2 regions of the Trinickia violacea genome follow, and region 1 is predicted to be linked to the other one. Evidence: riboswitches for the same ligand, from Rfam matches in the RefSeq annotation. Region 1 holds a riboswitch; the other holds the start of a gene.

Region 1 (11,549 bases):
CGCGGTATACCATTCGGTTCACTGGACGAGACTCGGGAAAGGCTCGTCCGTTGTCAGCGAACTCGATTTCGTCGCGGTAGCGACGTCGGGGCGGATCCTGGTCATTGAGCAGAACTCAGGGTTGCCGGTAGAGACCGCAGCCGGCCTAACCGAGGCCTGCGTTGGCACCACCAAAAGTGTGGCGATCCAGCTGTCCCGTTCGGTGCATGCCCCGCAGTGGCGGCTGTGGGGCGCATCCTCGGGCGGGAACCGTATCCCGAATTCAGCCGCGATTCGCATCGCGAGCGCATCCGGGGGCTCAGGCGCCGGTGCTCTTGGCGGCAAGCACGGATCGTGCGGCCGCCGCGACATCGGCTGGCCGGATCTCAGCGATGTTCTCTCGAATGGCCCGGGTGGCGGCACGGTTTACGGCTTCAGAGATCACCGCGTCCGCGTCCGCAATCGAGCGTCCGGAGAGCTCGGCCATGCATTGGGCGAATGTGCCAAGTATCACCGAATAGCGTCGCTTGGCGATTCGCCCCAACGTCGCGTTGATGTAGCGCCGCAGGTCCGCACTGTCCGGCACGTCAAACCGGACCTTCTCACTGAACCGGCCACCGCGCAGAGCCGCAGGATCCATCCGGTCTTGATGATTCGTGGCCGCAATGAAAATGACGTCCCGGATGCCCCCGCCGGCACCGTCGAGGGTGGTGAGGATTTTGTTGGTCAACGACACGACATTCGAGTACCGACGATCAACAAGAATGTCGTCAGCTTCGTCGATGAACGCGATCGCCGGGCGGATATCACGGGCCTCCCGCACGAGGCGCTCCCAGGAGTCGGGCCGCGCAATGAGGTCGGCGCCCGTAGTCTTGAGGAACGCATAGCCGGACGCTTTCGCGAGCGCCATTGCGGCCTGCGTCTTGCCGGTCCCGGGCGGTCCGTAGAAGAGCAGGCCCCGCGGCAGGCAGCCGCCGAGTCGCTCGAGCCGGTGCACCTCACGCATCCGGTAAGCGAGGTCGTGCAGCACGTTGCGGGAAGCCGTGGGCATGACGATATCGTCCACCGCCTTGACGTTTTCAGGCAGCTGGCCGCGGCGCCCCTGAAGCAGGCGCATAGCCCGCATTGCGATGTCGAAGGTGACCAGACCGCTGAACTCACCGTCGCGATGCATATCCCGTAACTGGCGTCCTAGCGAACTCAACCGTGATGCGCTGAATCCCTCCCATCGACCGGCTAAAACTTCTGCGGTGGCGCGTGCGACGGTTTTAGGACCCAAGTGATTGCAGATAGAGTGGCCGATCAGGTTGACGCGTGCCTTCAGGTCGGGCGGCGGAATCTCAATCTTGAAGTCGAAACGTCCCTCACGGATGCCGGCGGTATCCAACTGGTCGATGAAGTTGGTCGCCGCTACCAGGATCACCTTCGATCCACGCAGGTTCACGATTTCCGTAAGCATCGTGTTCACGATATCCCGATCCATCGAGTGCACGTTGGCGCCGTTATCGCGGGGTTTGAGGAACGAGTCGATTTCATCGATCAAGAGCACGCAGGCCCCCGCCTCGAGTGAGGTACGGAAGACAGCCTTGATTTTCTCCGGCGTCTCGTTGATCCATTTCGACGCCGTGTCGCCAAAGGCGATCGGCAGGAACGGTACCGCGAGTTCACCGGCGAGTGCCTCGGCAAAGAGCGTCTTGCCGTTGCCCGGTTCGCCGAAGAGGAGAATGCCGTTGCGCGGCTCGTCGTTCCCATCGTCGCCCTCGAGAATGTCCAGCGCGGCGCGCAGCAGTCGCCGCTTGGTCTCTGCCATCCCCACCACGTGCTCGAACGTACGCCGTGGCAGACGGACGCTGCTGCCGAAGTCGTGCTCCGACTTTGTCCGAGGGACAGGTGTCGGTGGCTGTTCAGTGACTACGCGTCGCTTCGGGACGGACTTTCGGATGGCCGGCTCCTTTGAGGCTACCGAGACAGCAGGGGCGGCAGGGTCAGCAGGAGCCACGGACGTCACTGTAATGGGGGAAACCGTTGGCGCCGCGTCAACCGGCTGCGGGACTGCGCGCTTAGTGACAGTGGGCGCGGCGCGCGTGATCTTTGCGTCGACCGTAACCCAGGCACGGGGCCCGTCGAGGATGAGTTGTTCCTGTTCGTGACGCGAGCGATACAGCTTCTGAAAGACGGAGAGATTCATGTGCTCCTCGAATCCAAGAAAGGGATGGGGCGAAGTTAGTCGCGCTTGACTTCTGGTGTCCAGTTTCTCGCGAGACGTCGCCGACACAAGTCCAGTGGCGTAGTCAGGTCATGTGGGACGTCCACACCGGAATGCCCCATCGGCGGCGATAAAAACCGCGTGCTCCGCGACGCCGATAGCGCGGTGCGCGTACTGGCACGTGACGCTCCACGCGCTGGCGTCCATGGAGTCGCTTCGTGCGTTCGCGAAGCCCTTCACGCGCCTCGCGGCGCTTCCATGCTACGGGACGTGCGATCCGGTCTTGGATCCGGTGTAGGAAGTGCTCGATCACTTCAATGGGAACCTCGGTGGGCGCCAAGAACTTGGCGCGGCCGTCGGTTACGGCGACGACTTCCCGGTTGTTGGCAGCAAAGGTGAAGCGGTGGATTTCCATTGCGTATCCTTCAGTTCATTGAGCGCGGGGCTACGACATCCAACGCGCGTTAAGTTCATTTGAAGCGCTGCCTGATCCAGCGGACGATCAAGATCAGGGGCTGAATGCAATCAAGAAAGAAGTCGCGGCACTCATTCACGAAGACCTTCCATAGTGGTTGATGGTCCATTCTTTCTTCTCCATTGATAGAAAGCGGGTAGGGTGGCCAAAGCCGAGCGTCTGAGCGGATTGGGTGCGGCCCGATGTGGCGGGGACAGCGCGACAGCGACGCCGATCCAGGCGACGTCATCTGCAACAGTCGTCGTGGGGGCGAGATTCAACGAGGCGGTCGTCGCCAATACTTGTACCTGCGCCAACGAGGGCATCCCTTAGCGAACGACATGGCCATCCTCCATGCGCGCTCTGCGGTCCGCCGTCAGAGCGGAGGATGTCGATGGCGTCGCTTGGTTGCGTTGTCCACAATCGGCGCTCGACTGTAGGTATCCTCGGACAATCCAGTAGTACGTTGCCGAGGTCATCAAGCGCAGATGTAACGATTTGCTGAAGCAGGAGCTCGTCATGCGAAGGCGGAACTTTGGCCCAAGGGATAAGGTTGACCGGACTGGGGCTGGTGTCGGTGGGGCAATCCCGGTGGGCCTCAGGGCAGTCGCATCCGTTCTGGTATGCGTATTGGCCGAATGCCGGACAGCTGCAACAGACACGGCGTGACGGACCATCGATTGATTCATAAGAGTTTCCCTTGAGGTTAAGGGCCTAGAAACCTGCAAGCAGGCCGACGCACATGCGTGCCGTGGGGCAGGCGGGGCAACCGGCCCGCTAACCCATCACCGGCCTCTTCCTGTCGCCGCGTACTTCGTTGTGGCGACAACACCAGGTTCTCACGCGACTTTGCGAACGCAAGTCGACGCAACCGGGGCAGGGGCGGGATGAGAGGCCAGAATCGGCGCGAGAAGAGACTTGGTGCTGCCCCGGGGCCTGGTAGTGTCCCTTGCGCAAGTCGATCGACGGGAACGCTTTGGTAAACGAGCTCTTGTTTCCGAAGCCGCCGAATAAGATTTGCGGGACGACATTGACGAACCCCCACAGCTTGCTTGGCTCGTCTTTGAAATAGCCGACCACGAATGCCTCCATTCCCCCTCGAAGTTGGCGCAGGCGAGCCGGGGCGCAGCGTAGCGGTTCGTATCCGGCAAACAGCTCACGGCCCAGAGGGCGAACTCCCTGCGACGCGGGACCGGAATGCGTGCGACCGCATACAAGGGGAGCAGCCCCAAGGCGGGCGGGGACACGGGGTGCCCGCGAAACTTTTCGAGCTTCACCGCGGACCGTTGAACCTGCCCCGCCGACAAGACGATTCGATCGCCGACGTCCCGACGGTTGAACGATTCCGGCGACGACTCCCACTCGCTCTACTCTTGGGGCGGCAGGACCAAGTAGAACTTCGTGTCGCAGATGACGTTAGACGCTTGGGCAGTGTCCAGGATCACCAGCCTCATTTGCTCAGCTCGATGGATGAGGCCCCGCTCCGTCTTTTTGAAGGTTGCTCGCAGTTTCGAAAAGAAGGCGAAGCCGATGATGTAGTCGTGGTTCCGACAGTGCGCTGCAAATCTGTGGAGACGTCGATCGGCTGGCCAAGAGATATCTTCTCGCCGGGAAATTCCAGCAGGCGGAATCCGCAGTGACTCCTTTGCGCCGCCGCTCACGCAGCTTGTGCGGCGCCGGAGAAGAACCGACAGGTAAGCCTGCCCGCATTTGCGCGTCAGCAAAACCATGACCTGGTGCGCCTGAAGGGCATTGGCGAAGTGGGCGCGTCGCGTCTCGGGCTCGAACTGTTCTGGCGACCGTTCAGCAACCCGCGCCAGATGGGGGCGTGCGTCGTGGCTGGAGCCGCAGTCCTACAAAAGCGGCAAGATCCACGTAGATCAGTGCATTGGCAAGCGGGGCAACCGACGAAGGCGAGCCCCACCAGTCGAGCGCTCTTGAACATGTTGCTAGAGCAGCGACTCCAAGTCCTTAAAGCTGGCAAGCACCGAAGCGGCCAACGCGCGTTGATCAAGCTCGCGAGGTCTGCCATCAGAAGGCGCGCTGACGGGGACAACGGAGAACCGATATTGCCAGATTGGTAGCCTCGAATTAATCAGCTGCTGCTTGTCGCGATAGTTCATCTGTCGAGATAGTTGAAGCGCTTCGTCACTCATGCCCAGCATCGACGCCGCAGTCAGGTCGTTCGAATCGCGTAAGGAGTCCATTGCTTCGACGACTGCCTTGTTGGCCAAGCGAATCTTCTCCGCAGGAATCGCTCCGACTTTGAAGACGAAGTCATCGAAGTCCGCCATTGAACCTTGCGCAGGAGGCCTACGATTAGCGCGGGGTAGCAGGCCGCCCAGCGTGAACCGCACATTCCGGAAATGTTCGTAGGTCTTAGGGGATACCTGAGCGAGCTGATCGACGTGGGTTTGGAGTTCGTCCAGCATCGACATGAGTTCCTTCATCTGCTCGATTCGAACACTCAGTTGTACTTGCCCGACGTTAAGTTTGTCTTCGATGCTGTGAAGGTCGGCCTCGGCGGCGTCTCTTTGTTCTGTCATGCGCCGTAGCGACGTCTCACACTCGCTTAACAAGCGCGCATTCCGGTCCGCCCTTGCAGTTTCTTCGGCTATCTTGCGCGTTGCTTCCTTTGATTCCACCTCGAGGCCGGAAAGGCTGGCATTGGCGGCGAGGAGCTGGGCCGTGATTTCGTCGACTTCCTTCTGTAGCGACGTGGGCGATTTGGTGGCCCCGTGAGCGGCTATGTTCGTTTCTGCCGGGGGGGTGCCTGGTGCCTGGTGACGCTTTGTTTCCACTGGCTTTGTTGTAGTTCCTTTCCTAGGGCTTGACATTCGACCTCCGATGGACCGGGATATTTTGTACGCCGGGCTAGGTCGCCAAAACTCGCGTTCTGGTGTTCCCAAGTCGGCTCCTATATCTCTGGTTGTCGGCCTTGAGTCGAGGAAATTTAGTGTGTCAAAGCAAATTCTCGCTGGCTTGAATAGATGTCCGAGCAACTCGCCCGGATCGCGGCGATATTCAAGGTGATTCGCACGATCCGGCGCAAGATAGTTTGTCCGTGCGGCAACCACTTCTCGCAACCGCCCATGCCCGGCCTGCCGATCACGCGCGGCATCGCCCATCCAAGCCTGCTGGCCGACATCCTCGTCTCGAAGTACGCTGACCACGCCCCGCTGTATCGGCAGTCGCAGATTGCCGCGCGCGATGGCGTCAAGCTCGACGCGGCCAGTATGGGACGCTGGGGCGGCCAGTGTGAGGCCCTTTGCGAAGCGCTGACCGAGGCGCTGCGCCGCTACACCATGGCACCGTCGAAGGTGCACGCAGACGACACGCCGATCCCGGTGCTCGCGCCGGGCAACAAGAAGACGAAGACTGGGCGACTCTGGGTGTACGTGCGCGACGACCGCCGGTCGGGCTCGGCGGAACCGGCCGCGGTGTGGTTTGCCTACTCGCACGATCGCAAAGGCATCCATCCCCAGACCCATCTGGCCGGATTCGAGGGCATCCTGCAGGCCGACGCCTACGACGGCTTCAACGAGCTGTACGAGAGCGGCAAGGTCCGTGAGGTCGGACGCAGGGATCATGCCAGGCGGTACGTCTGCGACGCTCACGCCCGCATGCCTACAGAAGCGACCCGACAGGTGCTCGAACTGATCGGAGAACTTTACGGCATCGAGGCTGGCATCCGTGGCAAACCAGTTGCTGAGCGGCTGCGCGTGCGGCAAGAGAAAAGCGCGGCGCTGCTCGTGACCATCAAGACGTGGATGACGGACAGACTCGCAACGCTGTCAAAGAAATCCGAACTGGCCAAAGCGATCCGTTACTCGCTCAACTAGCGGGACGCGCTCGCGCTGTACTGCGAAGAAGGCCGTGCCGAGATTAACAAGGCCCTAGCCTAAAACGCGCTGCGCTGTGTGAGTCTGGGGCGAACTTCCTGTTCGCCGGCTCCGATAGCGGGGGCGAACGGGCTGCCGCGATGTACGGTCTGATCGGAACGTGCAAACTCAACGGGATCAACCCGCACGCCTACCTCGAATACGTCTTGACCCATATCGCTGATCATCCCATCAACCGCATCGACGAACTGTTGCCCTGGAACGTTGCCGGGAAGCTGTCCCGACAGTCCGGCCCACCAACGTCTGCTGCCTGACAGCTAGCCAGTGAGAGTCCGGTAGGCCGCTTCCCGATCATGCCTCACGCGGGCGTCGCGTTGCGGATGGCCGTCGCGAGGTGCATATGTTGCTGCTGAGATGTGCCGCGCCTATCAAGCGGCAGGTCGAGCGCGACCTGCCTTACTCGCAGATCTTCACGCGAACTTGCTCGTCGCGAAAGCGTGCATTCTTCGAGGGGCTTGACGTCAGGGCTTCGCCGAGGCGGCCCGATGGTACCGGCGCACGCCTGAACCGGGACAGGCGGTTGTCCAATACAACGTGGGCCGTCGCTATCGGATAGGGGCTATATTGGCGCGGAGAGTCGTTCAAGCGCTTTCATCGTTCGCTCTGGCGACTCGGCGTAGTAAAGCTGGAAATTTGATGACATTCCAGGTCCGTCTTCAAAGGTCCAATACCTCACGGCGTCCGCAAGTTCATCGACTTCCGAGAGAAGTTGGTCAAATCTATCCGAACCGTCGCAGCTGGGGTTCCCGCCGTTCTGTTCGGCTGCGCTCAGCAGACGGGCGTTGAAAGCGTCAAAGAGGACCCCGCTCTCGACCGTTCTAAATGTCACTTCCACGTTCAGCAGAAGGTGGGGGCAGCTTCCAAGCTCGTCACAGTACGGACAAACCGGCGGCTCCTCGCTGTAGATATTGACTTCGTCATAATCGTTATCCATTTTTCGATCCTGTGGTGTGTGTAAGCGAAAGCTGGAAGGTCGACGACGGTTCGGACACTTTGGTATATAGCCTATAGCCTTCATGAAACTGAAGCGATCGGCGCTTCCCCACACGCCGCCATGTCAGGTCACCGATTCCCACGGTAGTCTCAGATCGTCGCGTCCAAAATGCCCGTATGCGGCCGTTGGATAGTAGATTGGCCGCAACAGGTCGAGCGTGTCGATGATCCCTTGCGGACGAAGGTCGAATTCGCGCGCGAGTTGGACGGCGATATCCCGTCGCGTATCCGTGGCGGTTCCGTAAGTCTCCACGACGAAGCTCACGGGCTCGGCGACGCCGATTGCATAGGCCAGTTGAACCAGCGCCCGTCTGGCCCAGCCACGCGCCACGACTTGGCGCGCGAGGAAGCGGGCCATGTAGGCGGCCGACCGATCCACCTTCGACGGATCCTTGCCCGAGAAAGCGCCACCACCATGGGGCGCCGCGCCGCCATAGGTGTCGACAATGATCTTGCGGCCGGTCAGTCCAGCATCGCCTTTGGGGCCACCGGTCACGAAGCGTCCTGTCGGGTTAATTAACGTGCGCAAAGACTTCGAGCGTAACGCTTCGGGAATCACCGGATTGATGACGTGCTTTTGCACGGCGTGCCGCAAATCTTCGAGATCGATGCCGTCATCGTGCTGGGTCGACAGGACGACGGCCTCGATGGCCACTGGGCGCCCGTCTACATAGCGGAGCGTGACCTGAGACTTCGCGTCGGGCTGGAGCCAAGGAAGTGCTGCGGTCTTTCTAAGCTCCGCCTGCCGACGGACGAGCCGATGCGCGTACACGATCGGCGCGGGCATCAACTCAGGCGTTTCGTCAGTCGCGTAGCCGAACATCAGTCCTTGATCGCCCGCTCCCAGTACGCCATCAGCGCGGTCGACGCCCTGACTGATATCCTGCGATTGGCCGTTGAAGCGGATCTGGATCTCGCACCGGTCCGGCGAAATGCCCGTCTCGGCATCGCGGTACCCGGTTTCGCGCAGCACGTCGCGGACCAGGGATGCGGCAGACTCGCGCACGGCGTGAAAATCGTCGATCCGCTTCGTTTTAAATTCACCTGCGACGATCACGCACTGGTCGGCAAGCAGCGTCTCGCAGGCCACCCGTGCGTAAGGGTCTTTGGAGAGGAATGCATCGAGGATGCGGTCGGAAATCCGGTCGGCGAGCTTGTCAGGATGTCCCTCGGAAACGGATTCTGAAGAAAAAAGCCCGTTTTGAATTGTCATCAGCAACTCCTGTTTAGCCGCGTTCGACAAATGTCGGGGGCGGCAATCTGGAACAAATCCCCCCGGTCCTTTCCCACATGGGCGGCAGACCAGCCGTACGTCATGCATTGAGCGCGGGTCAGCGCAAGAGAATCAGCTGAGGCACGGCATCGGCTCCGCACCAGATGATCGCGTTCTGCCCGTGTCTTGAGCCCAAGGTCTTCGCGACGTCGACATTCGCGCCCAGCACAAGGAAGCTCGCTTCGGCAGGCCAGTCATTTGAGGGATGTTTGCCGACACCCTCGATGAACGTAAGGCCTTGTCCTTCCAGGTCGCGTGCCAGCTCCTCGTGCCGAGCGGCATTGGCCTCTGGGTCTAGGCTCTGGCTGAACGGATTGCAGGCAGTGACAAACGCGCTCGCCGTGACTCGACGGGCTTCATGAAGGACGGCGAGGGTGGCGTTGAACTGGCCGACGAGCAACGTCGTCGGCGTGTCGCCTCTCACGTGGTAGTGGGTTTCCAGGTAAGCCTGGATAGTGTTGCGTGGGATGTCTGAGTCTGGAAACAAAAAACCCTCCGATAAAGGAGGGTCGACGCGTTGCCCGCTTGGTTGCTCCCGTAGGAGCCACATCCGCTTTCGCGATCCACCTTGCCCGGGAAGGCAGGTTGGCTTGGGCGTCGACCCAATTCAGAATGCGCCGCAATTTAAGCACGTCGCCTCGAAACATGTCAATCATCATTCGCGTTGGCGAAAATTCGTCGCTACGGATGCCTCGCGAGAGCGGTCAGACTTGGTGCGGGGAGCGCTACCAGGCTGCCTGCGGCTCAGCGACCATGGCCGTTGAATCGAGCAAGCGCGTCGGATGTCATGCACTTTGACGCGGCGCGAGGGCGGCACAGGATCAAAAGCGAAATCCATCGTCTGCGCGATACAACTGCGCTGGCCGCTGGGCACCGCGCAAAAACTCACCCTCAAGCTCGATCAGACCGGGCTCGTCTTTTAGGCGCCTTCGGAAGGCGCTCTTATCGAGCGGCCGACCGAGGATGACTTCACACGTTCGCTGCAAGTCGGTGAGCGTGAAGCGCGCAGGCAACAGGTGTAGCGGTAGTGCGGCGCGCTGCACCTTGTCACGCAATCTCGCGTGCGCCGTTGCCAACAGGTTAGCGTGGTCGAATCCGAGCGGGACCGCAGGTGTGAAGGCTTCGACCCATTTGATTTCTTCGGTCTTCTCGCCCGCCACTGCGGGAACTTGATCGCGCGGCAATAGCGCGTAATAGAGCACGCTTAGCGACCATCCCCGAGGATCTCGCTTGGCGCCGCTGAACGTCGCGACTTGCTCCAGAAAAGGCACATCGACGTGGGTTTTCCCTGAAAGCACCCGTCGAGCCGTGTCATCAAGGCTGCAGTCCTTTCCCGGATCGAGCACGCCGCCGGGCAGGGCCCACGTGCCTTGCTCGGGTTCGTTCGCGCGCTTGACGAGCAGCACTCGCAAGCTGTGGTCTTCGATCGTAAATAGCGCGACGTCAGCCGTCACGAGAGGGAACAGTTTTTTCATCGACTCTTAGTTGCAATTTGCCACTATCATGACTACACTAGTAAGTAGTGTACTGCAACTAAGTTACGCGGCGACATGGATGGCGCGAGCGGCTGGTACTCACGGACTGCGACACGACGTTTGACGGGGAGATAGCATGCAAAAAATCTGGACGGAAAAAGACATCACACTTGAAACCCTCGCGGCTCACATCGAGGATTCCGGCGTGTCGTGCAAGCTGGAGCAAGCGAGGATCGCGCTGCATACGGCGGCCGGAATCGGATATCTCGTCGTGCTCGACGAGGACAGGAAATTCGTTCGATTCATTACCTATCTACCGGTGGCAAAGGACGCATTCGAAGAGCAAAAGCGTGAATTCGAGCACCGCTTGAACGCGGAAGTCTTCATGGCGTCGTTCTGGCTAGACGATGACAATGACTTGGTGGTGGACTACCCCATGACGTATGTTCACGGCCTCATCGCAGGCCAGTTCATGGTCAACTTGCATCGGTTCGCGTCGATGCTCGAGTACGTCACGGGTTCAAAGAATGAGGACGGCCTCATTACTCTTGACCAAAAAAACGAGCAGCAGGAGCAAGTAAATGACGGCGAGCCGACCGACTCCTGTCGCCTGACAAGCCACGCTGCGAGGCTGCTGAATTGATGGCTTTTCCGCGCGCGATCACGCTACCGTGATCGACGCGTATGACGCATCTGGCGATAACTGACCAATATGGCAGAACGGGGTGGAAATGAACAAAGTGGATCGCTTTCGTGGGTGTCTTCTCGGTTTGGCGTGCGGGGACGCCGTTGGAACAACGGTTGAGTTTCGGCCGCGGGGGACATTCAAGCCCGTCGTCGATATGACGGGCGGTGGCCCGTTCAATCTGAAGCCCGGGGAGTGGACCGACGACACCTCCATGGCGCTTTGCATGGCTTCCAGTCTTGTTGAACTCGACAGATTCGATGCGCGGGACATGATGGAGCGCTTTTGTCGATGGATGGACGAGGGATATCTAAGTAGCAATGGTTCGTGCTTTGACGTCGGTGGCACAGTCGACGACGCCCTATGGCGATTTAAGGAAACGGGCGAGCCGTTCAGCGGATCGACGGACCGCTTTGCCGCGGGAAATGGTTGCCTCATGCGATTGGCGCCAATACCCATGTTCTTTCACCACGACCTCGAGCAGGTCATCGAGAGGTCCGGGCAAAGCTCGCGTCTGACACACGGCGCACGGGAGTGCGTGGAAGCGACCCGGCTTTTTGGCGCGATGCTCTTTCGGGCACT
Region 2 (11,549 bases), on a different replicon from region 1:
CGGCACGTCCACCACGTGCCCCACGCGAGCGCGCCAAGCCAGCAATTGTTCGGTAGCGGTGAGCGCGCGGGTGCTGAAAGTGTGCGTCACGACGCCGTCACGAAGTGCGGCGTCGCGCGTGGTTCCGTTCGGCATCGAACGCTCGGTCATGGTGCCTTTCGACGAGGGAAGAAATACGGTGCCGCCGCTGGCGGCAGCGGCAACCCAAATGGTAAGGCTGCCGGCGTCGAGAAGTGAGACGCACGGTCAAGCGTAGCAAGAAAACTACGATATTGTGGGCGGGGTTAAGGCTCTAGAAGCCTTTACACGGGATGCGGGGGCTCCTATGACTGTCACCAGCGACCAACCCACGGCCAAGACCGGGGAACTGCTGCCGGCGAAGCTGGCGGACACCCAGCTCGACCACTTCGAGCGCATGGTCCAAATCGTCACGCGCACCGACGCCGCCACCGCGGCGAACCGGTTCGATGCCGATTACTGGGAAAAGCGCATTCGAGCGCTCGTCAAAACCCACGATCTCGTGACCACTCAGCGATGCCGCGTGATCACGATGCTCGACCTGCTCGAGCGACACGCGCTGATCAAAGCACGCGAGGGCACAGCAGCCTGAGAGAAGCGGTAGAAATGGCACGGCTTGAATTGCGCGCGGCGCCGCGCATGCGAAGATGGGCCGGCTAGTTAAAAAAACCACAACTTATGGGCCGAAGATTCACGCAATCTTCGGCCTTTTTTCTATTCGCTCGATTGAGCGGACGAGCGGAACAGGCTTCATTTCGCGGCGTCGGCGCGCGCCGCGAGCTTGCCGACCAGCGCATCCGCGACGAGCTCGTCCATGATCACCACGTTGGTTGCGCCGGCGCTTTCCAGCAAGGTCTTTCGCAACCCGTTCTCCCCCGGCACCGAGATCGCGAGCGAGCCGTTGAGCGTGTGCGAGAGCAGGGTGACGGCGAGATTATTGTTGGAGTCGGGGGTCGTCACGACAAGCGACTTGGCGCTGTCCAGCCGCGCCTGCCTGAGCACGTCGTCGAACACTCCGGGCAATCCGAGCACGACCATGTGTCCGCGATCCGCGGCCCTGTCCGCCTGAGCCTGATCGCCGACGACCACGAGCACCGTCTCGCCCGCTTCGCGCAGACGCTCGGCGACCAGCGCGCCGAGCGAGTGGAAGCCGACGACCACGACATGGTTGGAGAGCTCCGCGAGCCTGCGTTCCATCATCCTGTTCTCCTTGTAGAACATCACGTCGTCGCCGGACAGCATGCCCGTGAGCCTCGACACTGCGTACCCGCCGACCACCATCGTGGCGAACATCGCGAGCAGCATGAACAGCTTCTGAGGCTCGTCGAGTTCAGAAAAAGCGCCGAGCGTCGTGATGAGATTCGCGCCGTTCCACAGGGCCGAGAAGAGTTTGGTCCCGAACGACGCATTCGATTGATCGAGCAGGACAAGCCCAACGGTCGCGCCGCCCAGTATCAAGAACAGCAAGCCGACAGTGCGGCGCGCGCGGTGCGTCCACGCGCGCACCCGGATGGCGCCAAGGCGCGGCTCGTTAACGCGAAAGATCCACATTGGCTCCTCGTACGGTCGAACCAGGAACAAGAGCGAACCCAAGGCTTCGGGTGCGTCGCAACAACGGCAGCGCGGCCTGACGAGGCATCATTGCACACCGCCGATGGGCTTGTCATGAGCGCCATGCCCATGGAACGGCCGCTCGGCTGAGCCGATAGCATTTATTTGTTATGATGCGTTCTGCATCCAGAGTCGGACGAGTCCGACGCCAACCTGCCTTCCCGGGCAAGGTGGAAGCCCTAGCTAGGGCGATGCGGCCGATTGTCGGCAACGAAGCGGGAGCGGCATAGCTAGCACCGGTTCGAACACCATCACTTTCCGGAGCTTCTATGCGTCAAGCCACCTCCTCACAACCCGCGGCAGCGGACCCAGTCGAGAACTGGTCGCAATGTCTGCCGGGTTTTCAGCTGACCCACATCATCCATCTCGTCTCCGTTGCAAGCCGGGACGTCGTCGCACGCGTCAAAGCGTATCTCAGCGAGCAGGAAGCGTCCGTCAGCGATTTCGTGGTGCTGCGAAGCGGTGACGTCCTGGATCAGAAGATCGTTCTGGACGGGATCGGCGAGCGGCGGGCCAAGGCGCTGCGCGAGCAGCTCTTGATTCTCGATGGCGTATTGCGCATCCGTGTAGAGCATTGCTTTGTGCGTAGGCCCGGCTTAAACGGCGCCGCTTGAGTGGACTCGATGAGGGCGAGTTATTGATTCGCCCGCTCGCTCGGTGTGCTTGCGCAATGTGAGCGCACCGAGTGAAAGCATTTTGTCGGCCGATGTTATGATTTTGAATCAATTGGCAAACTAGAAATCTTTCAAAATGAAATAATAATGATATTCGGGTCGAATTCAAAACACGCCGCAAAAATCAAGCCGCGCAAATCCTACCTGCTATACTCCCGCACCTTTTTTAAAAATCGTCGAAATCCAATTAGGATAATCACGCCAATTATCATTGCCGAATTGGCAAATCAATACTAATGGCGGAATTGGATAGTATTTCGAAACGGTATTTTTAAAGAGGGTCGCAATCTCCAAGCCAATTTTGACGCGGATTAGCCTCGTTTAGGGCAGGCAAATGTCTGCTAAATATCGCGGCCTTCAGGGATATTGGCCCGTTATTCGGGCTCCATTAAAGCATTTATTTCCGGAGCGACCCGGTCAATAACACCGATCCTCATTCGCGTCACGCGATTTTTTGAGGATTAATTTCCTTTGTTGAGAATTAGATTTCCATTAGCATGCGACGTGCCTAAATCCTCAGACTCAACCACGCAAAAAGGGTCACGTCGTGTCGAATCGAGAAGCCATCCATCTTCGTCTATCCGCCAATTCAATTTGGCGAATGAATACTAAAGTCCGTTTTACCGAACTTCTGTTCGGGTTGATTTTGAGCCTCGCGGCGCTCTGGACCACCAGCGCCCACGCTCAAAGCACGCTGGTCGTCAGCGGGGTCACCTATACGCTTTGCGCGCAAGAGAACCAGTTCTGTTCGTTCAGCGGCAGCGCAAAAGTCGTCTTCGGCACCAGCACGTCGTATGACGTCAACGGACCGTTCACGAACGGCGTGAGCTGCACGAACGGCGTCGTTTCCCAAACGGACCCGGCCTACGGCTATCAAAAGAGCTGCTGGTACGCCAGCGGCACGTCGAGCGGGTCGAGCTCCAGCTCGACCTCCGGCACGAGCACAAGCACGAGCACCGGCACCTCCACGCCGGCGACGACCTCGTGGACCAAATGCGCGTCTGAAAACGGCTACTGCTCGTTCACGGGAACGGTGAACGTTCTGTTCGGCGCCAGCACGACGGCCAACAACGTGACCAAGAGCTTCACGAACGGCGTGGCCTGCACGAACGCGGCGTTCGGCGGCGATCCCGCCTACGGCACGACCAAGAGCTGCTGGATTCCGTCGTCGAGCAGCACCGCCTCCACGGGCTCCGGTTCGACGTCGGGCACCAGCACCGGCTCGACCTCCGGCTCGACCTCCGGCTCGACTTCCGGCTCGACTTCCGGCTCGACTTCCGGCTCGAAGACGGGCTCAAGCACCGGCACGACTACGGGTTCGACCTCCGGCAGCGGTACGAGCACGGGCACCGGCTCGTCGTCGACTACGGGCAGCTCCACGAGCACGTCGTCGAGCGGCGCCATCAGCTGCGCCGCGCCCACCACGGCCTCCGGCGGCAGCACCAACGGCGTGATCACCGCCGATACGCCGAGCTCGGACGGCACGCGTCTGTTCGCTGCGGGCGCCACGTTCCCGATGCAGTTCGTCACCAACGCGCCGTCGTCCGATACCGTCACCTGGTCCGTTCAGGATGCCCTCGGCAACATCAAGGGCAGCGGCACGTTCCCGGTCGCGAGCGGCGCGCAGACGAACACGCTCTCGTGCAAGTCCTCGCTCGGCGGCTACTTCGCCGTGACGGCGACGCTCGCCAACGCGGGCGGCACCTTGCCGGAAGCCGGCACGCGTCCGTCGGGCATCAGCACGTTCGGCATCATTCCCAACGTCTCGAGCGCCATCCCGGCCGTCACGTACGCGCACCAGGATCAGCACCGCTTCGGCATGCAGGGCTTCAACAGCAATGCCGCTGCCCTGGCTGACCTCAACATTTCGCAAACGATCGACGACCGCGAGCTCTCCACCATGGAGCCGAACGGCCCGAACACGTGGACGCCGTCGCTCTCGAGCCTCAACTCGCAGTACACGAGCGGCAAGGTCATGCGTCTCGTGCGCCTCGACGGCATTCCGGGGTGGGCCAGCCCCACCGGCGCCTACCAGGACGACACCAACGCGCCGACGAATCTGAGCTACTACCAGAGCTACATGGCGCGCGTCGGCACGGATACGGAAGCGGACCGCAAGGCTTACTTCCCGACCCAGTCGAAGAACTACTACCAGGTGACGTGGGAGCCGCAGTGGGTGGATTCGCAAGCGAACTTCGTCGCGATGTATGCGGCGGTCTACGCCGGCTTGCACTCGACTGACCCGAACGCTGTCGTCATGGGCCCGACCAACCCGTTCCCGGCCAACTGCCAGACGCAGTGCTCGAGCGGCTATCTGCAAACCTACGCCGCACTGGGCTTGGGCAACTACATCGACGGCGTCACGACGCACGGCTACTACAACGCCGGCACGTACCCGGCACATCCGCCCGAGCTGTACGACACGGACCCGAACCCGGCGAACGTCGCCAACGCGCTCGACAAGCAGATGCAGCAGCTGCGCTCGGAGATGCAGACGATCAAGCCGAACATGAAGCTCTGGTCGACCGAGCTCGGCATCAGCTACGACTCGAACGTGAACTACGGCCCGAACTCCCCGTCGGCCAACCAGCTCTACGCACAGGCCGCCGTTGCCGCGCGTGCGAATCTGATTGTCCTCGGCGAAGGTGCGCAGGTGACGTACTTCTTCTACGGTCCGGACTACCCGGGTGAAGTCGGCTACGGTTCGTTCTTCGACATCGTCGATGCGCAAGGCAACTACGGCGCAACGAACCTGAGCCCGAAGCCGGAAGCGATGGCGTTCGCCGCGATGACGCGCATTGTCGACGGCACGCAAACGCTCGGCCGCCTGAACGGCTTGCCGTCGATGGTGTATGGCTATGCGTTCCAGCAGCTCTCGGGCAACACGGTCATCACCGCCTTGTGGACGCACAACAACGCGCAGTGGCCGACGTCGGCGGGCAGCTATAGCCAGACGTACAGCACGAACTACTCGCTGACCGTCGATGCGAGCGGCGCGAGCGGCAACGTGACGGTGCTCGACATGATGGGCAACGCGAGCACCGTGCCTTACACGAACGGCGTGGTGAACCTGACGCTGACCGAGGCCCCGATCTACGTCGTGTCTTCGAACCCGAGCGTGATCAAGGCCAACGTCACCGTGCCGGTCGGCTACACCGGGCAATAACGGTTGAGGGAAACGCCGCGGCCATCACGGCCGCGGCTGAAACCCTGCCACCCCCATCTGCCACAACGCGAACGACCACGAGTCGGCCAGCTGATTCGCACGTTGCGCCGTGCTCGACCCCATGCCGTGACCGGCGTCGTAGTCGACGCGCAACAGCACCGGACGGCCGCTGCTCGTGGCCTCTTGCACGCGAGCGGCCATCTTCATCATGTGCCACGGCGACACCCGCGGATCGTTGGCTCCCGTCGTAAACAGCACCGCAGGATAAGGCGTGCCGTCATGGATGTGCGCATAGGCGCTCATCGCATACAGGCCGTGAAAGCCGGATTCGGTTGAAGTCGAACCCATCTCGGGCACATTCGGCGGGCCGTTCGGTTCCGTCTCGAAGCGCAACGCATCCGACACCCCGACGTCGTCGAGCACGACGCGGAACAGCCCCGGATCGATCGTCAGCGCACCCCCCATCACGATACCGCCCGCGCTTCGGCCATTGGCCGCCAGATACTTCGACTGCGTGTAGCGCTGCCCGATCATGTGGCGCGCGGAAGCGATGAAGTCGAGCATCGTGTTGATCTTCGTGAGCTTCTGTCCCGCGCGATGCCACGCATCGCCGTATTCCCCGCCGCCGCGCATGTGCGAGACCGCGATGATGCCGCCTTGCTCGAGCCACGCTTGCCACTCGGGCCGGTACGCCGGGTCCAGCGACAGGCCATAGCTGCCGTAGCCCAGCACGATCGTCGGGTGCGTGCCGTCGCGCGTCACGCCCTTCTTCGCGATGATCGACACGGGAACACGCGTGCCGTCGTAGCTCGTGGCGAACTCGTCGTGCGCTTCGTAGGCGTCGGATTCCGTCTTCGAAGGCGGAACGAGACCGGTGTCGGCGGCGGCAGCCGCGCCCGGCTGATATGCGATCTCGCGAGGCGCCTTGACCCAGCCTTGAAGCCCGAACATGACGCCGGGCGCATGCGCATCGGTAGCCAGGCCGCGGAGGGTGCCGTCAAACGGAAGACCGATCGACTTGCTCTCCTTGCCGTCGAACGACACGCGCTGAAGCTGGAAGCTCGCGCCGGCACGTTCGGCGACATAGATGGCGTCGCTTGCGAGCTCGAACGCGTCGATCACGTTCGCGCCCTGCGGCACGATCGTATCGGCAAGCCCGAGATCCGGATGCTTAAGCGGCACCGACAGAATCTGAAAGCGCGGTGCGCCTTTTTCCGTCAGCACGTAAAGACGGTCGCCGCGCAACTGCGCGTCGGTCACGCCGTCTTCGGGCGTCGCGATCTTCTTCCACGGCGTCTTGGCGCCATGGATCTTGTCGAGCGGCGCGACGTAGAACGTGTTCGGGTTGTCGTCCATGTTGCGGTTCGCGACCGCAACGGCATACGGCGAATCCGGCGACAGCAGCACATAGGTCGCCTGACCTTCCGGCACGTCGACATCCTTCGAAACGCCTTTGCCGAAGACCGCGTCGTCGCCGTCGCCTTCGGGGTGCTGGCCGAGCACATGCAGGAACGTCGCGGCGTTGTACTCGCTCAACGCGGGCGGCGTGTCGGGGCCGGCTTTCGGATAGCGCAGGTAGAAGAACGACTGGTTGTCGTTGCGCCACGACACGACGCAATCGCTCGTGCGGTCGATCGACTCCGCAAGCGCCTTGCCGGTCTTCAGATCCATCACGTGCAGCACGCTCTTCTCCGAGCCGCCTTCGGAAATGCCATAGGCCACATAGCGGCCGTCCCACGAGGGCGAGTACCAGTCGAGCGCGAAGTGGTGAGCACTATCCGAAGACAGCTTCGCCGGATCGACGAGCACCTGTTCTTCGCCGTTGATGCCGTCGCGATACGCGAGCTTCGGCACGCTGGCACCGGGCTCGAACAGGTCGTAGAAGAGCCGGTCGCCGCGACGCGTGAAGTTGTCGCGCCGCACGTCATTGCCCATCAGACTCTGGATGCGCTGGGCCATGACGGCGCGCCCCGGAATGCTGTCGAGCACCTTGCGGGTGTAGTCGGCTTGCCCTTTCATCCAGTGCTGGACTTCCGGGTCTTTCAGATTTTCCATGTAGCGGTAGTCGTCGACGACCGGCGTGCCGTAGTAGGTCTCGGTGACCGGACGGATGGGGGCGACTGGGGGGCCATCGGCGGACCATGATGCGCCGGAGACGGCAAACAGCGAGGAAGCGAGCGTTACGGCGAGTAGAGGCTTTGTTGGTTTCATTCGGGCTCTCAAAGTAACAATGCGCGAGACGGATGTCGCGCGTGCTTGACCGGCCTTGTGGGCCGAAGCGTCGGCGTCTTTATATACCGACAAAATTCTGCACTCTGCAGGACGCGGATGGGTAGGACGTCGGCTAGAGCGTCACGCCTAGTCCGCTTTGTCTACTTTCTTTGCGCGCGTGGCCGCAGGCGCGGTCTTCTTCGGCGCGTTCTTCTTCAGATGGGTGTGGTTGTATTCGATGGCGGCACGCACGAGATTCTCGAGCGCGCGCTCATTGATCTTGTCGCCCTCGAAGAGGTCGATGGCTCGCCTCGCATTGCCTTCGAGGCCGGCGTTGAAAAGACTGTCAGGATCCGGCAGGCTCGCCCCATACATAAAGGTCAGCTTCACCTTCCCTTTGTGGGCGTCGGCGACTGCGATGATGCCGTCGCGCTCCCATACCGGGCTTCCCATCCACTTCCACTCCTCGATGATTGCCGGGTCGGCAGCAAGGATGGTCTTGCGAAGGCTGGCGAAGGTCTTGCCGCGCCAGTCCGTGATGCCTGCGATCAGCTCGTCGATACGTTCCGATGGATTCATAGGGTCTCCATGCCTCGAATTCGGGTCCCCTTGTGGGCGACCGCGATGGACCGAAGTATAAGCACGGAGAGCGTGGAAGAGTAAAGCGGAGGGGTAAAGCGGCGCGGGGCCCCTCGTCGCGGGAGACCCCGGCCATGTGGAGCGCGGTGGGCAGCCTTAGTACTGAACCAGGATCGTCACGCGCCGATTCGCTGCGCGCGCCGCCTCATCGTCGCCGATGACGAGCGGGATCGTGTCGGCCCGGCCGATCGCCGCGAGCCTGTGCGGCTCGATCCCCTTGTCGACGAGAAACCGCACCACCGCTCCCGCGCGCGCCGACGACAGCTCCCAGTTGGATTCGTACTTCTCGGTGGCGATGGGCACGTTGTCGGAATGGCCTTCTACAAGGATATTGCTCGACGAATAGTGCTTGAGCACCGTCGCCACCTGGCTCAGCACGTCCATCGAATCCGGCAGCAGGTGCGCGTCGCCCGAATGAAACAGGACCTTCGCGTCGATGCCGATCTCGACGCCCTGCGCGTTCTCGCTCAGCGTCAATTGCTTTTGATCGCGAAGCGCGCCGAGCAGCGACAACAGTGCTTTCTTCGCCGCTTCTTTCTTGCCGCTTGCCGGGTCCGCATTCTCGACGCTCTTTGCCACCTTGACGATACGCTGCGTTTCGACCGTCGTCTCGAGCTGACGATACTTGGCCAGTTCCAGCGCATAGAGTGCGAGGAACAGCACCATCAGCGTCGTAATCAGATCCGAATACGAAATGAGCCAGCGCTCGGTGCCGCCTGCGGTGCCTTCGTCTTGATGCAAATCGTCCTTCTCGGACGCGAGGCGCCTGATATCGGTTCGGGCGTTCATCTTTCAGGGTTTCCTGTTCCAGCGCGGCATCGGTTTTCGCTTTTCGCTTACGCGAGCACTTCCTTCGACCGTTGACGCACGTCGCCGGTCAGACGCGTTTCGATGGTTTGCGGAGACTCCCTGCGAGAGATGGCGAGAAAGCCGTCGAGATAGAGTTTTTGCAGACGCAATTCGCTATCCACCTGCGCCTTGATCTTCCCGTACAGCGGCAAGAACATCAGGTTCGCAAAGCCGAGCCCGTACAGCGTCGTGACGAACGCCACCGCAATCCCTTGCCCGAGTTGCGAGGGCTCGAGAATGTGCCCCGTCACTTGGATCAGACCCAGCACCGAGCCCAGGATGCCGAACGTCGGCGCGTAGCCGCCCGCTTGCATCCAAATCCGCGCGGCCGCCATGTGATTGCGCTCGTAGGCTTCGACTTCGCGCTGCAGCGCGTCTTCGAGCACCGCCGTCGATACGCCGTTTGCCAGCAGCTCCAAGCCTCTTCTCGCAAACGGATCGATGCCTTTGACGTCCATGCCCTCGAACGCGAGCATGCCGTTCAGCTTCGCGTGGTCGCCCCATTCGAGCAGCCTGGCCAAGCTGTCCTGATCGACCGCCTTCGCCTTCCTGAACGCGAGGCCGATCTGCCTGACGCCGTCGAAGAACCGCGCCCAGGTGTTCTGAATCATGACCGCGCCGATCGTGCCGCCGAGCACGATCACGAACGCTTCGAGCTGAAACAGCGTAGCGAAGCGCCCGCCTTCGAGCGAAAAGCCGAAGACGATCGCCGTCACGCCCAGCAAGGCGCCGCATAGCGTCAGGATGTCCATGTCATTCCTTGAAGGCAGGCAGCGCCGACGAATTGACCGCGGCGGACTTGATCGCCTTCACCGTCTCCATGAACCGCTGCTCGATATCCTGCACTTCGATCGGATCGATCTTGATGTCGCGACGCATGATCCACGAGACTTCTTTCTTGCGCGCTTCGGTCATGACGGAGAGCAGCCGCTCGGAGATCGGCTCGTCCGCAATCGACGCCAGCAGCTTCGCGAGATCGTAGGTATCGAAGGCGCTGACCGCATCGAACAGCGCGCGCTCGTCGACGAACTCGAGGTCGCTGAGCGACTCCAGTTCCGTGACCGCGCGGCGGCTGCGCCGCGAAAAGTACGAGACACCCTTCTCTTCGACGTAGTTCAGCACGCTCGATTTGCGGAACGCGAAGATGTCCTCGGCGATCTCGCCATGAGACAGCTTGTTGAGAATCACCTTCTTTTCCACGCCGATCAGCGCTTCGAGATCGGATAGCTCGATCAATTCGAGCTCGCTGGAGATCGCGAGATCGAGATCCTGATCGGCCACTTGCTGCGCGCGATCGGTGATCCGCACGGGATCGAACGTGACGAGCTGGCGGTTGAGCGCGCTCGCGCTATCGTCGGCGGACTGCGAGGCCGCCGCCTTGCCGAGGTACTCCGTGCGTCCGTGCTCCATCGAGATCAGATTGAGCTTCTCCATGCGGCGGAGCATCGCCATCACGTGCAGGCGCGAATGGCCGGCAATCGCGCGGCACTTCTTGACGACTTCGCCGAGCGGCACCGACGCCTCTTCCTGGCGTGCGCGTCCGAGACGCTCTTCACGGTACTCCGCGCCCGCCATCAAGGACAGCACATGCGCATACGACAGCACGCCGGGAAGAAACTCGGCATGCGTGTAGGTCGCGAGCAGATCGTCCTTCTTCTTGATGCGGCGAATCATCGTTCGCATCATGTGACGCAGCAGCGGCGACACCCTTTCCAATTCTTCCTCGACCACGCTCACGTCGATGACGCTCAACTGGCAGAACGACAGCGCCTTGGCCGTGGACGTGCGCGGCTCCTGCGGCAGCAGCGCCGCCTCGCCGAAGAACTCGCCTTTGCCGAGTGTCGCCAGCACCACCTTCTTTTCGTCGCAACGCGTGGAGATTTCGACTTTGCCGTCCGCGATCACGTAGATCACCGGCTTGCCTGCGTAACCTTCGGAATAGATGACTTCGCCCGGAGCCGCCGTGCGCGACCATGACGAGTTTTGCTGCTTCACGATGTTCCCCTGCGGATATTGTTATGTGCCGTTCGGCACCGTGCGGACCCGCTTACCGTCGCTACCGGTTCTCACGCGCGGTGTCCTCAGTCACTACTTGGGATATCGACCTGACCCACGCAGACTTTAGCTTTTTGGCCGCCGTTCAAAGGGATGAAATCGCGCGCAAACGTTTGTCTTTTCAAACGCGAGCAATAGTCTGACGAAATATGTGGTTAATAGCAGCGCGTCAACTGTTCCGCGGCTGCGCCTCGAGAAAGCCCACTTTCACAGGCGGCACGAACCACGCGAGACACAGCCCGATCAACGCCGCCGCGGCGGCGACCGTCAGGCCCACGTGAATCGAATCCACCAGCGCGCCGCGCGCGGAGCTCATCATCGCGTCG

The links. A riboswitch is a leader RNA that binds a small molecule or an ion and turns the genes downstream of it on or off. The one in region 1 is predicted to bind S-adenosylmethionine.
Region 2: it holds a riboswitch for S-adenosylmethionine, as region 1 does, so the genes downstream of both, FAZ95_RS38530 (hypothetical protein) here and FAZ95_RS01220 (DUF3293 domain-containing protein) in region 1, are expected to answer to the same signal.

Annotation. Positions count from the first base shown of each region.
Region 1 covers NZ_CP040077.1:272,649-284,197, forward strand. The annotation lists gene FAZ95_RS01190 (AAA family ATPase) at 299-1,789, opposite strand; gene FAZ95_RS01195 (hypothetical protein) at 2,271-2,600, opposite strand; gene FAZ95_RS01200 (hypothetical protein) at 4,589-5,440, opposite strand; partial or broken gene tnpC (IS66 family transposase) at 5,630-6,795, shown strand; gene FAZ95_RS01210 (hypothetical protein) at 7,101-7,475, opposite strand; gene metK (methionine adenosyltransferase) at 7,599-8,747, opposite strand; gene FAZ95_RS01220 (DUF3293 domain-containing protein) at 8,866-9,294, opposite strand; SAM-I-IV-variant riboswitch at 9,323-9,428, opposite strand; gene FAZ95_RS01225 (NUDIX hydrolase) at 9,629-10,282, opposite strand; gene FAZ95_RS01230 (YbjN domain-containing protein) at 10,419-10,925, shown strand; gene FAZ95_RS01235 (ADP-ribosylglycohydrolase family protein) at 11,014-11,549, shown strand, end outside.
Region 2 covers NZ_CP040078.1:3,659,359-3,670,907, forward strand. The annotation lists gene FAZ95_RS38515 (AraC family transcriptional regulator) at 1-150, opposite strand, end outside; gene FAZ95_RS38520 (hypothetical protein) at 326-610, shown strand; gene FAZ95_RS38525 (NAD-binding protein) at 769-1,569, opposite strand; SAM-I-IV-variant riboswitch at 1,747-1,854, shown strand; gene FAZ95_RS38530 (hypothetical protein) at 1,899-2,243, shown strand; gene FAZ95_RS40465 (hypothetical protein) at 2,905-5,469, shown strand; gene FAZ95_RS38545 (prolyl oligopeptidase family serine peptidase) at 5,494-7,680, opposite strand; gene FAZ95_RS38550 (DUF1801 domain-containing protein) at 7,828-8,259, opposite strand; gene FAZ95_RS38555 (OmpA family protein) at 8,416-9,108, opposite strand; gene FAZ95_RS38560 (flagellar motor protein) at 9,156-9,920, opposite strand; gene FAZ95_RS38565 (Crp/Fnr family transcriptional regulator) at 9,922-11,163, opposite strand; gene FAZ95_RS38570 (MFS transporter) at 11,393-11,549, opposite strand, start outside.